One region of the Pseudoalteromonas sp. BZB3 genome, then DNA from elsewhere that is predicted to be linked to it. Evidence: riboswitches for the same ligand, from Rfam matches in the RefSeq annotation. Region 1 holds a riboswitch; the other holds the start of a gene.
What was found. A riboswitch is a leader RNA that binds a small molecule or an ion and turns the genes downstream of it on or off. The one in region 1 is predicted to bind cobalamin.
Positions count from the first base shown of each region.

Region 2: linked by a shared signal. The riboswitch ahead of ABMY35_RS03525 (TonB-dependent receptor) and the one ahead of ABMY35_RS06530 (ABC transporter ATP-binding protein) in region 1 are both predicted to bind cobalamin.

Region 1 covers NZ_JBECOS010000008.1:178,868-185,492, forward strand. Annotated here, with positions in the region: gene nqrF (NADH:ubiquinone reductase (Na(+)-transporting) subunit F) at 1-602, shown strand, start outside; gene ABMY35_RS06515 (FAD:protein FMN transferase) at 695-1,711, shown strand; gene nqrM ((Na+)-NQR maturation NqrM) at 1,834-2,046, shown strand; gene ABMY35_RS06525 (histidine phosphatase family protein) at 2,114-2,716, shown strand; cobalamin riboswitch at 2,706-2,850, shown strand; gene ABMY35_RS06530 (ABC transporter ATP-binding protein) at 2,936-3,751, shown strand; gene ABMY35_RS06535 (iron ABC transporter permease) at 3,748-4,737, shown strand; gene cobT (nicotinate-nucleotide--dimethylbenzimidazole phosphoribosyltransferase) at 4,741-5,802, shown strand; gene ABMY35_RS06545 (adenosylcobinamide-GDP ribazoletransferase) at 5,804-6,577, shown strand; gene cobU (bifunctional adenosylcobinamide kinase/adenosylcobinamide-phosphate guanylyltransferase) at 6,597-6,625, shown strand, end outside.
Region 2 covers NZ_JBECOS010000003.1:30,710-37,334, reverse strand. Annotated here, with positions in the region: gene ABMY35_RS03555 (tetratricopeptide repeat protein) at 1-911, opposite strand, end outside; gene ABMY35_RS03550 (hypothetical protein) at 915-1,595, opposite strand; gene ABMY35_RS03545 (biopolymer transporter ExbD) at 1,597-2,004, opposite strand; gene ABMY35_RS03540 (MotA/TolQ/ExbB proton channel family protein) at 1,992-2,399, opposite strand; gene ABMY35_RS03535 (MotA/TolQ/ExbB proton channel family protein) at 2,401-3,690, opposite strand; gene ABMY35_RS03530 (DUF3450 family protein) at 3,687-4,478, opposite strand; cobalamin riboswitch at 4,758-4,926, shown strand; gene ABMY35_RS03525 (TonB-dependent receptor) at 4,963-6,625, shown strand, end outside.

The DNA of each region.
Region 1 (6,625 bases):
TCCGTGCATACTCAATGGCTAACTACCCAGAAGAGTACGGCATCATCATGCTTAACGTACGTATCGCGACTCCGCCGCCAAATAACCTAAGCCTACCATGTGGTAAGATGTCATCGTTCATCTGGTCACTTAAAGAAGGTGATAAAGTAACTATTTCTGGTCCATTCGGTGAATTCTTCGCGAAAGAAACTGATGCAGAAATGGTATTCGTAGGTGGTGGTGCTGGTATGGCGCCAATGCGTTCACACATCTTCGATCAGCTTAAGCGTCTTAATTCAGACCGTAAGATGTCTTTCTGGTATGGTGCACGTTCTAAGCGTGAGATGTTCTACGTAGAAGATTTCGATGGCCTAGCGGCTGATAACGAAAACTTTGAATGGCACGTAGCTCTTTCAGATCCTCAACCAGAGGATAACTGGGAAGGTTACACGGGCTTCATCCATAATGTTCTTTTAGAAAACTACCTGAAAGACCACGAAGCGCCAGAAGATTGTGAGTTCTACATGTGTGGTCCTCCAATGATGAACGCGGCTGTAATCAACATGCTTAAAGATTTAGGCGTTGAAGACGAAAACATCTTACTAGATGACTTCGGTGGCTAAATCAGCGTTATCTCAGTGAACACTTCACTGAAATAAGATAGACTTAAACCCCAAGCAATAAGCTTGGGGTTTTTTTTGGGATAGAGAAAAGTATGAAGAAACTAGTAGGCATTTTTGTATTACTGACCACGGTTGTTTTGACAGGGTGTTTTGACGACAAACAAGAGATTGAACCTATTGTTATTCAGGGTAAAACAATGGGGACCACTTACACGGTCAAAGCTTTTCCAATTAATGAAAATTTAACTGCTGAGACATTAAAAACAGAAGTTGATAACACTTTAATTGCGGTGAATCAGTCTATGTCACCTTGGGTGAAAAACTCAGAGATTAATCAGTTCAATACGTTGGCAGCAAATACTTTTATGCCTATCAGTGATGACTTTAAGTCAGTTGTGAAAGAGTCAGTTCGTTTAGGCGTTTCAACAACAACACTAGATGTCACCATGGGCCCTCTCATAGATTTATGGGGTTTTGGCCCAGATAAACGCCCAACAAAAACACCTTCACAGTCTCAACTGGATGAAATGAAGGCTCGCATTGGTGTTGATAAGTTGGTGTTAACAGACGAAGGGTTAGCGAAAACTATTGACGGTTTAGAGTTATCTTTTTCAGCGACAGCTAAAGGTTTTGGTATTGATAAAGTTGCTGAGCTTTTAGAAGCCAAAGGGATGATAAATTACATGGTTGAAATTGGTGGTGAGCTTAGAATTGCCGGCACTAAAGCTCAGTCACAACCTTGGCGTATTGCGATTGAACAGCCAGATGCGCCAGCAGGGCAGAGGCAAGTGCATAAAGTTATTGAACCAGGCAATAACGGCATGGCGACTTCAGGTGATTACCGTATTTTCTACGAAATGGATGGTGAGACCTATACGCACTTGATTGATCCAGGCACAGGTAAACCAGTTAAGCACGATTTAGTATCAGTGACCGTCTTACACCCATCAGCAATGACTGCTGATGGCTTAGCAACAGCACTTACTGTCATGGGTACAGAGCGAGCAAAAGCTTACGCAGAAGAGCACAATTTAGCTGTATATTTAATTAGTAAAAGTAAGGAAGGGCTAGTGACCTATTCAAGCCCGGCTTTTGCGCCTTATTTGTAAATAAGGCAATTTTGATTAATTAGTCGAAATAGTACACTAAGCGCGTTATAATAACGGCTGTTTGAATGCCGTCATTTGGTTCAGATATACTGAGCCGTTAAACTGTTTTAAGGGGCCTGTGCATGTCACTATTTTTCCTAACTTTTGGGTTACTTATTTTAATTGTTGCAGCTATGGCTGTCGGTGTAATCGTGCAAAAGAAATCTATGGCAAGCAGCTGTGGCGGTTTAGGCGCGGTTGGTATTGAAAAGTCATGTGATTGCGATGATCCATGTGACCGTCGTAAAAAGCGTATGGCGAAAGAACAAGCTTGGAAAGAGAACCAGATTCTTTAAGATAAACTAAGCAAATCATCTTTAATTAAATGCGAGCTAAGGCTCGCATTTTTGATCTGAGGCTAAAATGACGAAGACATGGTATTTCCTAAGGCACGGTAAACCTGTTACTACTGGCATTCTCACTGGTTCTAAAACTGACGTTGCCGTGTCTGAATTAGGGTTAGCAGCAATGGAGTCTGCTTTACCAAAAACAGTTCAATTTGATGCCTGTATTTCTTCCCCAATGCAGCGTTGTCTGAGCTTTGCGAAAAAGCAATCTATGCAAGCAAGCTTACCACTGGCGATAGCAAAGCAACTTCAAGAAATGGATTTTGGGGATTGGGATGGTCGAACTTATGAATGGCTTTGGGAGAACACACAGAGCCCGAGTGTAGGTGAATTTTGGCAGGCACCTTGGCAACATACGCCGCTAAATGGAGAGTCCCTTTACGCGTTTAGGTCTCGTGTCAGACAATGGTGGGAGGCAGAACTATCCACCCGACATACAACACATAACCTAGTGGTGACCCATGCCGGTGTGATCAAACAAATTTTAGCTGAAGTCCTTAACTTACCATTAGATTCTCTGTCCTCTATCAATAGTTTAGAAGTTGGCTATGCTACATTGGTAAAGATAGAAGTTTACTTTGATGAAGCACATAAGGCGTGGCCTAAAGTTGTGTTTTAGCCATCTAGACTTCATAATACGGTTTTTCTGATTAATCTTGGGAATAAGCTGAAACTGCTTAACTGTCCCCGCAACTGTGAAGTGCATTTAAATGCACGAAGTCAGATACCAAGGTCAGAAAAATCCTCTTGAGCGGGCGTACTCAAGAGCACACAATTTTAACTGTAATTCGGTTAGGACTGTGCGTTCGTGTCTGCCCAAACGTTAGTAAGGGTACGAATGCAATCAGCTTGTCAGCACTCTGAATTTGCTCTGCAAGTTTCAAACTTAAATTTGGTGCTAGATAATCATCAAATATTACAAAACATCTCTTTCGATGTAACTGAAGGGCAGTTTATTGGTTTATTGGGTCCTAATGGGGCTGGTAAGTCATCGCTGCTTCGTTGCATTTACCGTTTTTTTATCTCTTCTAGTGGACAAATAACCCTTTTTAACAAAACGATTTCAAGCTTCTCGCATAACGAATATGCCCAGCAAGTTGCAGTGGTTCTGCAAGAAATGCCTGAGCATTTTAATCTATCGCTTTATGATGTGGTTGCAATGGGTGTAACACCTCATAAAAGTTTATTTTCACCGTTAAATAAAGCCGATCATGAACTAATTGCAAAGTCTATTGAACAGGTTGGTCTGGTACACAAAATCAACGAGGCATTTGCTCACCTTTCTGGTGGTGAAAAACAAAGGGCATTGATCGCGAAAGCCATGGCACAAAAGCCTAGGCTATTGATTATGGATGAGCCAACCAGTCACTTGGATGTGAAATACCAAATACAAATTATGGAGCTTGCCAAAGCAATGGGGATCACAGTGATCGCTTCTTTCCATGATTTAAATCTTGCGGCAGCTATGAGTGATAGCTTGCTGGTACTACAACAGGGTGAGTTATATAAAAGTGGAGCGCCAAGCGATGTGCTAGATGCGCAATTACTCAGTGATGTATTTGATGTCTGTGCTGAGGTCTCGCAAGTACCTTGCCCGTATAGAGACAAAGCCCATATTCCTCATATCCGCTACCACTTTGGATATCAACTATGAAGCCGCTTATTTCGCTGTTAATTTTGCTGATAAGCTGCTTTTTTAGTGCTTTAGTTGCCGTTAAGCATGGCGCGATTGATATTAATGCGAGTGATGTTTGGCAAACATTATTAGCTTATGATGCCAATGCCTTTGAGCAAAAAATTGTTATGGAACTACGTATTCCCAGAGTGATTTTGGCATTTGTTGCTGGCAGTGGCTTGGCATTGGCGGGCATTATTTTGCAAACAGTGACCCGTAACCCTTTGGCAGATCCTTACCTCTTTGGTATTTCATCAGGCGCATCATTTGGCGTCGTGTTACTCATCACATTTACAGGTATCACAGCTGGTTGGGCGATGTCAGGGGCGGCGTTTTTAGGTAGTGCGCTGGCAATGACCCTATTGTTGCTGATTGCCTATGGACAAAGGTCTAGACAGGTAGAAGCGATGTTACTCGCCGGTGTTGCCTTATCTTTCTTATTTAGCGCATTTACCAGCTTGCTGTTGTATTGGAGTGATCCACAAGCTGTGAGTGCCATTATGTTTTGGAACTTAGGCAGCTTTAGTCGCGCTGATTGGCAATGGTTGTGGTTGCCCTGTTCAATTGTATTACTATGTATGGCTTGTATGCTGTTGTTTAGGCGTGGTTTAAACGCACTATTACTGGGTGATGAAAGTGCTGCAACATTAGGTATTCAGGTGGCTAAATTACGTTTAGTCATGTTGCTATTGAGCTCATTGCTGACCGCGGTATTGGTTGCTATGTGTGGTGGCATTGGCTTTGTCGGGTTAATGATCCCGCATTTGGTACGTTTTTTCATTTCACAGGCAACTTCCATTGGTCTGCTGTGTACCGCTTTAAGTGGTGGCTTAATGATGATATGGGTAGATCTATTTGCCCGTACTATTCTTGATAATCAAGAGCTTCCCATTGGTGTTATCACTGCTGCAATAGGCAGTGTGTTCTTTTTAACTTTACTGACTCTCAAACAAAAAAGGCCTTAGCGTATGTTCTCAGTTAAAGCACTTGATACGCGTTCTCGCGAACTTATCGAAAAGAAAATAAACCTGAAAACCAAGCCTTTGGGTGCGTTAGGTGAGCTAGAAACATTGGCTAAACAGCTGGTGACTATTTTCTCTCAGGGTATAGAACCTGAGCAGCTTTCAGCATTTCGACCACAAATCAGCAAACCCACACTAACAGTGTTTGCAGGTGATCACGGTATTGCTGCAAAAGGTGTATCTATAGCACCTAGTGAAGTAACAGGCCAAATGGTAGCGAATTTCGCGTCAGGAGGCGCTGCAATTAATGTTTTCAGCAAACAATTAGGGTGGCAACTCGAGATAGTCGATTGCGGTATTCTAGGTGAACCCGACCAGACCTTAGGTGTTACGTCACAACGTTTGGGGTCAGTTACGCGTTCATTTGATGAGTGTGAAGCGCTAACCCAAGCTCAAGAAGCGCAAGGTTTTGAGTTTGCTAAGAAGCTTGTTCATAAACAATATCAGCAAGGCTGTAATACTTTTGCATTTGGTGAGATGGGCATTGGCAATACCAGTGCAGCATCGGCTATTTTTAGTGCGCTGAGTGGACTCTCTGCTGAATACACGGTTGGGCTTGGCACGGGGGTATCAAACGAAGTGGTAGATAAAAAAGTTGAGCTGATTAATAGCGCGCTTGACTTACACCGAGATAAACTGAATGACCCGCATGCAATCTTACGTTGTTTGGGTGGGTTTGAGATCTGTCAAATGGTCGGCGCCATGTTGGCTGTTGCTGAGTTACAGCAGGTTATTGTTGTTGATGGCTTTATTGCAACGGCAGCGGCATTACTGGCTATTCGTATTGAGCCAAATAGTCAAAGCTATATGGTATTTGCCCATTGCTCTTCTGAGCAAGCACACCTGCAAATGTTAAATTCAATTAATGCTAAGCCTCTTTTAGAGCTTGGTCTTAGATTGGGTGAAGGGACTGGGGCTGCATTGAGCTTACCCTTGCTACAAAGTGCTCTGGCGTTTTACAACGACATGAATAGCTTTGATGACGCGAATGTCACGAAAGTTGTTTGATATGAATAAACAACACTTTTTATTAGCAGTGAGCTTTTTAACTCGCGTGCCTGTACATTTTAAACAAGAGATTGAAGACAATGCACTCAGTGAAGCCAGTGGTTATTTTGCCTTAGTTGGTTTGTTGTTGGGTTTTGCCTTGGCTGTTATCTTTGGTGTTGCGTCTTTGATTTTACCGCCAAGCGTTTGTGTGCTCCTCACCCTCGCTCTGGGTATTTTAATTACTGGCGCATTTCATGAAGATGGTTTTGCCGACGTCTGGGATGGTTTTGGTGGCGGTTGGACTGTCTCGCAAAAGCTGTCGATTATGAAAGACAGCCGGCTAGGTACATATGGTGCCAGTGCACTTATTTTATTACTGTTATTAAAGTTTCAACTACTGAGCCTACTTAGCGATGGCTTTACACAAGTGCTTTGTGCACTGGTATTAGGTCATACTCTGAGCCGTGCAATGGCGACGAGTATCATTGGTAAGCTTGCATATGTGCAAGAAGATGCGCAATCAAAAGTAAAGCCAGTCGCCATGTCGCTCTCTTCTCATGCAAAAGATTTCCTCGCATTAACCTCACTGTGCGTGCTATTTGTGCTGTGGCTTTTTACACCGTTGTCTTTAATGAGTGTGATTATTTTAGTTGCTGTTTTATTTTTAACTCGCCAGCTGTGTATAAGCTGGTTTAAGCAACAGCTAGGTGGGTATACAGGAGATTGCTTAGGCGCCGCGCAACAATACTGTGAAATCATGATTTATTTAACTTTAGTGGCGATCTGGGTGTAGCGGATGCGAGATATTAGCTATGACTCAAAATAATATTCATCTCATTCT
Region 2 (6,625 bases), on a different contig from region 1:
AAATAGGTGTTGAGGCTGTTCATCTCGAGGTCGAAGTTGTTTAAATGAAAGCTAATAAGTTCGACTGCTCTATCAAAACTATCAAGTTGCATATGAAGCTGAGCTGCTATTTTGTAATTACTTTGCTGTTCGTTACCGAGCAATATCGCCATTTCTAAAGATGCTAATGCTTCTACGTTATTATTCAGTTCAAGTTTAAGTATTGCTTGATTTAGCCATAACTTATGGTCGTTCGGGTGCTTGGCAATAAGCTCGCTTAGAAGTGCTTGTGCAGCGGGGTACATTTTGGCTTGCGTTAAAGCAATAAATAACCCTTGCTGCCACTGTTCTTGGGTTGGTTCTAATGTGAGTGCTTGCTGGTAAGCTGATATCGCAGAATAGGGGCCATATAGGGATAAGTTTAAATATGCTAACTGACCATATATGAGAGCATCTTGAGAGCCATAAGAGATAGCATTAGAAAAATGTTCTCTCGCTTTCTCTAACTCCCCTTTAAGTAAGTAGAGTTGTCCAAGATCACTATGCGCCCTAATAAGTTGTGGGCTACGGCTCAATGATGATAAGTAGGCTTTTTCAGCTTTATCATAATCCTCTAACGCGAAATATAGTTGTGCTTTTAGCATTATCATGGCAACGCTTAACTCTATTTCATAAAAAGCCTCTAGCTCCTTAAGGACTTGCTCTCTTTTACCTTGCTCTAACAGGCTCTTTAAGCGTTCGGCTGTCTCAAGTTCTTCAGGTGCTATGTTTGCCTCTTTTTCAGTGTAAGGACCGGTAAATTGAGGCAATACAAATGTTGGAGGTGCAACTTCTATCTTAAATTGAGCGTATGATGAGCTGGCAAATGCGACAGTGCTACACAGGCTTTGAGACAGTAGCGCAGCAATAATTATTTGTTTTAGTTTCTTCATAGATTATCTGCCGTAATTGAAGTTGATAGAGTAAAAGTAAATTGCTTGTACAGCTCTGCCATCTTTCTTTGGCTTGCTGAAGATTGCATGGCTAACCCAAGCGCGGATCACTTCTTCCATTTCGGGGTAAACTGGATCAACAATACGTTTGATATAGGGCTTGCCTGATTGATCAATGATCAATTCGACCTGTGTCTTGATTCGTTTTACCCCCTTTTGTCTGACAGACTTGGGGGGCGGAAAGTATTTTTGCCGGACGACTTGTGGCACGCGGTCGAGTTTTTCTACAGCCAATAAAGGCATATCAAGGGCTAATCGTTCTTGAATCATCTTTGCATCAATCGTGAAGTTGGGTAACTCAAGTGACTCGACTTTTGGGAGTGTCATTGTCGGTTTATCAGCATAATTTATACTAGGTCCGTCACCTAAGCTGGCTAGGTTAAGCGCGGTTTGAGACGGCTCACTACTGCTCGAAGTAGTTTTCACTGGCGGTGGTGGCGGCGGTGGAGGGATTGGTAAAGCCACGTCTATTTTTCTGGTAATGAGGTCAGCTTTTGGTGCCTCAGGTTGCTGTTTTAGTAAATGTAAGCTGAAAACTAGACCTGCAACAATCATTGCACTTAGCAGCCAGGGAATGAGAGCGAGCGTTCCATATTTCAATGAATTATGAGTCAGAGGAGCCATATTATTGCGCCTGTGTTGCTAGGCTAATATTGCTCAAACCGGCGAGCTTAGCTTGATCAATGACTTTTACCAATAACTCAGTGGAAACGCTTTTGTCTGCTTGAATGATCAGTGGACGAGTTTGCGAACGGCTTGCTTGCATCAATGTTGCCCTTACACCGGCAACGCCAATATTAGTGCCTGCATACATGACTTGACCTGTATCCGTTATCGCAATTAAAAATACTGACTTTTGCAACTGCTGACTGGATACGGCGTTGGGTTTATCAACCTCTACCCCTGTTTCTTTTACAAATACAGTGGTCACAATGAAGAAGATAAGTAGTATAAAGACCACGTCAAGTAGCGGTGCTAAGTCGATCTCTTGGCTTTTAGATTCGGAGATTTTTTGTTTTATTAGTGAGCGCATGGCGTATTTACCTGCCAGTTAGAAACTTTGCTTCTCAAAGCGGTATGGAGCAAAAGGCCAGGTACAACAAATACTAAGCCTAGCTGTGTTGTGAACATTGCAGTGGCAATCCCGCCACTGATCATCTCTTGCATATCTAGTCCGTTGTTGACAGACATGAAATTAAAGGTGCTTAGCAATCCACTGATTGTGCCCAATAGTCCCAATAAAGGTAAGGCCGCAAGCAGTGTCTTTAGAGCGCTTAACCAGTAATTACAACGTGTAGCCCATTGTGCATTACAGGCTGTGAAAGCCAGTAACGATAAAAGCTTACCGTAACTAAAAAAAGCAACGCCAATCAATGTCCATACTATGGTGTTGTTGAGTAGTTTTAGGAATATGCTGATATCTGTCATGTTAGTGCATCGCAAATTTACTAAGCTGAATTGCATTGGCTTCAAGCTTGGCGTTATAGCTTTTAGCCTTACGATTTAACAGCGCACTTATAATGAGTGATGGAATAGCAACAATCAGTCCCAGCTCTGTTGTAACTAAAGCTTCCGATATTCCTCCCGAGACGGTTGCCGCATCTCCAGTTCCAAAGGTATTCATCATCATAAAGGTATTTATCATGCCAGATACGGTACCAAGTAAACCTAAAAGCGGAGCAATAGCTGCTGTTGTAGTAACAACGCCTAAATAGTTTTCCACCTTATGTTGATGCTGCATTAAGTAAGACACGATTAGATCGTCTCTTTGCTCTGAGACTGGTGTATCGAGCGCGATTTGAACTAGCTTTTTCTCTGCGCCATCAAATGGGATTTGCACTTCTAATAACGTTTTTTTGGCGTTGAGTTGCTCAATAAAATCTTTGCTAATACGAGGTAAGCGCATGAGTTGAATGCTTTTAAGTAGCGCTGCGATAAGTGCCAATAAGCCAAAGAATAAAATAGGTAATGCCCATACACCGCCTTTTTTTATGTGAGAAACTATTCCTTGCTGGTTATTTTGTAATTTTGTGGCATTACCGAGTGTTGGGTCAAAAGTCACACTACCTATGCCCGTTTGATTGAGTTGCTGCAATTGCGCTGCTTGAGCATTTTGGCTAATCCCTTTAACAAGGTTGGGGAGAGTTTGATTCACCGGGTTTTCAAGCAACCCACCAGACTGCAATTGGGAATTATATGCCAGCTGTATAGGGCCAACATTGAGGACATTAAAGGATTTGACCTCACCGTTTGTGCTGATCACATCGGTTTGTTGCCAGCTTGGTGCAAGATCGTCAATTAGTTCATTTCTTAGTTGCTGAAATATCTCAGGTTTGATTGCGATATCGCCCGTTCCAGTATGCTCAAAAGTAATGTTTTCTTGTTCCAAATAAGTTTGTAATAACAGTTTTTGGTAATTATCTTGTTCTCGCCACTTATTGATCCGGTCTGAGAGCTGCTCAATGCTCATCAACTGCTCATCGGCAGTTCGTTGAATAGTTGTAGCTTGTTCTCGTAATGCTTTGACCGCAGCAAGTTCTTTATCTAGCTGGACCTGATACTTTAAGGTTTCTTCGTTAATCTTAGACTCAAGTGCTTGCAGTGACTTTTGAGATTCAGTGATTCTGTTAATGAGCTCTTTACTGACAGGATTAGGGGCGGCTTTAGAAGAAAAGCCAGTGATCAACAAGAGAAGTAATATTGTGAGCCGAGTGTTCATAATAAGTCCTTTTCAATGGGTGCTATTGCAAGAGGGGCATTCACAAAGGCTGCAGTTGTGGGTTTGTTGAGCATAGATTTGATTTGTGTAAGAGATTGCAAAAGGTCTTCTTGCGAAGAGAGGCCTAATAATTGCTGAGCTTGCTCCGTGTGGTGCCACTGCCAGCCATGTTGTTCTACCCGACCTATACCAAAGTGTTTCCCATCTTGGCTAACGTACCAAGCCTGTGATAAACCCAAATAGATCTGACTTACGAGCATTTGTGTTTCACCACCAGCTGTAGGAAGAGTCATATTGGTATTATTAAGCGCAACTCTTTGATTAAATTCATTCGCTGATTTAAACATAATTAACAGTTTTTCAAGTTGCTCGCTGTTCGAGTAAGGTGTGCTATTAATGGTCGTTAAAGCATCTTCCCATTGAGCTTGAATAGGAGGGGGTAATAGAGGGGAGACTCTGTTAATAAATTGCATTAGGTTTTTTAGCTCGGCTTTAACCAATCGCTGATTTTCTTCAAGCTGTTGCTGTTGCTGAGTGAGCTCAAATCGCTTTTCGTCCACTTCGCTTCGCGCGTCTTTGGCTTTATTGATTAATGCACGCAACGCTGCTTTTTCTTCTTTTAGCAACTTTATTTGATTTTGTAATGATTGCTGATTTGTTTGCCAGCTCAATTCTAGTTTGCCTTTTTGGCTCTCTAAGTCTAGCCATTGTTGCATTAACTCATAATCGGTTTGGTTGGCAAATACACCACTAGACAGCGCTGTCATTAAGAGAACTGTTTTCTTCAATTATTGTTTTCCCTGTACTCTTCTTAGATACAAACAACAATTGCAGAAATAGTTCAAATAATCAACAGTTAGCGTCATTAGTTTTTTGCATGTTCACCGAACAAAGATTTTTAAAGAACTTATTATTAATTTTCATGATGTTAAACTTAGACTTGCGTTTTTGGTGTGTTGCTTATTTTTAAGCTTTTAGGATATAAAAGCTATTTTAGATTTCTAGACGTCCATTGCCTTTTTTATAATATTTGTGCACAATAGCGCCTCTTTTCAAGGTGCTTGATTTGTGGTGAGTGACACCAAGATACCTAATTGAATGAAATCGAGATAATCGGGAAGTTGGTGAATATACACGGGAAAGTATGTAGTCCAACACTGCCCCCGCAACGGTGATGTCTTAATCTTTCATGATTAATACAAAGTCCGGAGACCGGCCTTGAGCTAATTTACTTTTTGTTACTTGTGCGGTGGGCGCAAGTTTGGAATTATTATGCTTAAAAAATCTTTGCTTGGTGCTGCCGTTGCTGCTGCACTGTCTTTTTCTGTGTCTGCTGAGCAGGCTCAACCTATCGAACGTATCACGGTTACCGCGAATAAATTCTCTCAATCTATTGATAGCGCACTTGCGACAGTGAGTGTTATTGATAGAGCTCAAATTGAGCAATCAAATGTCAGAGATCTTCCGTCTCTATTAAATACATTGTCAGGTGTCGATATTGTTCGTAATGGTGGCTACGGGCAAAAAGTGAGTGTTTTTGTTCGTGGTGCAGCCACCAAACATACACTTGTATTAGTTGATGGTGTGCGTATTAGCGATGCGAACTCTGGCGATGTGTCTTTTACTAACATTCCTGTAAATAGTATTGAGCGTATTGAAGTAGTTAAAGGCGCTCGCGCTGCAATTTATGGCTCTGATGCCATTGCTGGTGTGATCAACATTATTACGCGTGAGGCTCAACAGCATCAAGTAAACGTGACAACGGGTGCGCATAACTATTTTAATCTACAAGGTACGACTAAATTTAGTCGTGATAACTTAGATGTGAGCGTTAACTTCGGTTTTGAGCGCACTGATGGTTATGACGTAATTGCCAAAGATCCAGAAGCTGCAATCGGAAAAGATCATGATCAGGATGGCTACCTAAACCGCAACTTAGGCGTTAATTTAAACTACGATGCTGATCAGTTTGGTGTATTTAACGTCATTGGTCAGTTCAGCAGCGGTCAAGCTGATTATGATAATGCTTGGGGCAACGATGCGTATAACTTCGAAAACTTTACGAGTAAGTTAGGCTGGGAAAAGAAAACAGCAGAATTTACCCACACTGCTGCACTCAGTCTTTCGCAAGAAGAAAATACACAAACGGGCACCGCTACTGAGGATGTTTACAGTACAGAACGAACAGAATTAGAGTATCGCACTTTATATGCTCTTAACGATGAGGTGCAATTAACAGCCGGTGCGAATCTGTTAGATGAAGATTTAAGCGGCTCTAGTGCTTCTTTCTCTGAAACGTCTCGTGATAACCAAGCTGTTTTTGTCGGTGGTTTTTATGATGATGGCAAGTTTTTAGCAAGCTTAGTTACGCGTTCTGATGACTACGATTTTCATGGTCGAGCAAACACCTATAGCAGTGCTTTTGGTATCAAAGCGAACAAGTATGTGAGCGTGCATTTCAACCACGGTACTGCATTTAGAGCGCCTTCTTTAACTAATGCTTTTGTGAAAGACAGCCCTTGGTATCTACCAAACCTAAATATTAAACCAGAAGAAGCAACCAACAATGAGCTAGGTCTGAGTGTCACAACGGATTCTGTTCGTTATGAATTTGCAATTTTTAGCAATCAAATTGATAACCTAATTTCTAATCAATATGATGCTGATACTGGCAAATATATTCCTTACAATGTTGACAGTGCAACCATGAAAGGTGCTGAGCTGAGCTTAACTACTTCGACATATGGTTTCGATCACAACGTAAACTTAACCTTCTTAGATGCTAAAGACGATACGAAAGGCACAGATCTTCCTCGTCGTCCAAGTAAGTCATTTAACTACACAATTTCAAAGTCATGGGAAAAGTTAAACGTTAATGCGAGTATGCAATATCGTTCGGATAGACCATCAATTTCTTTCTACAACACAACTTTAC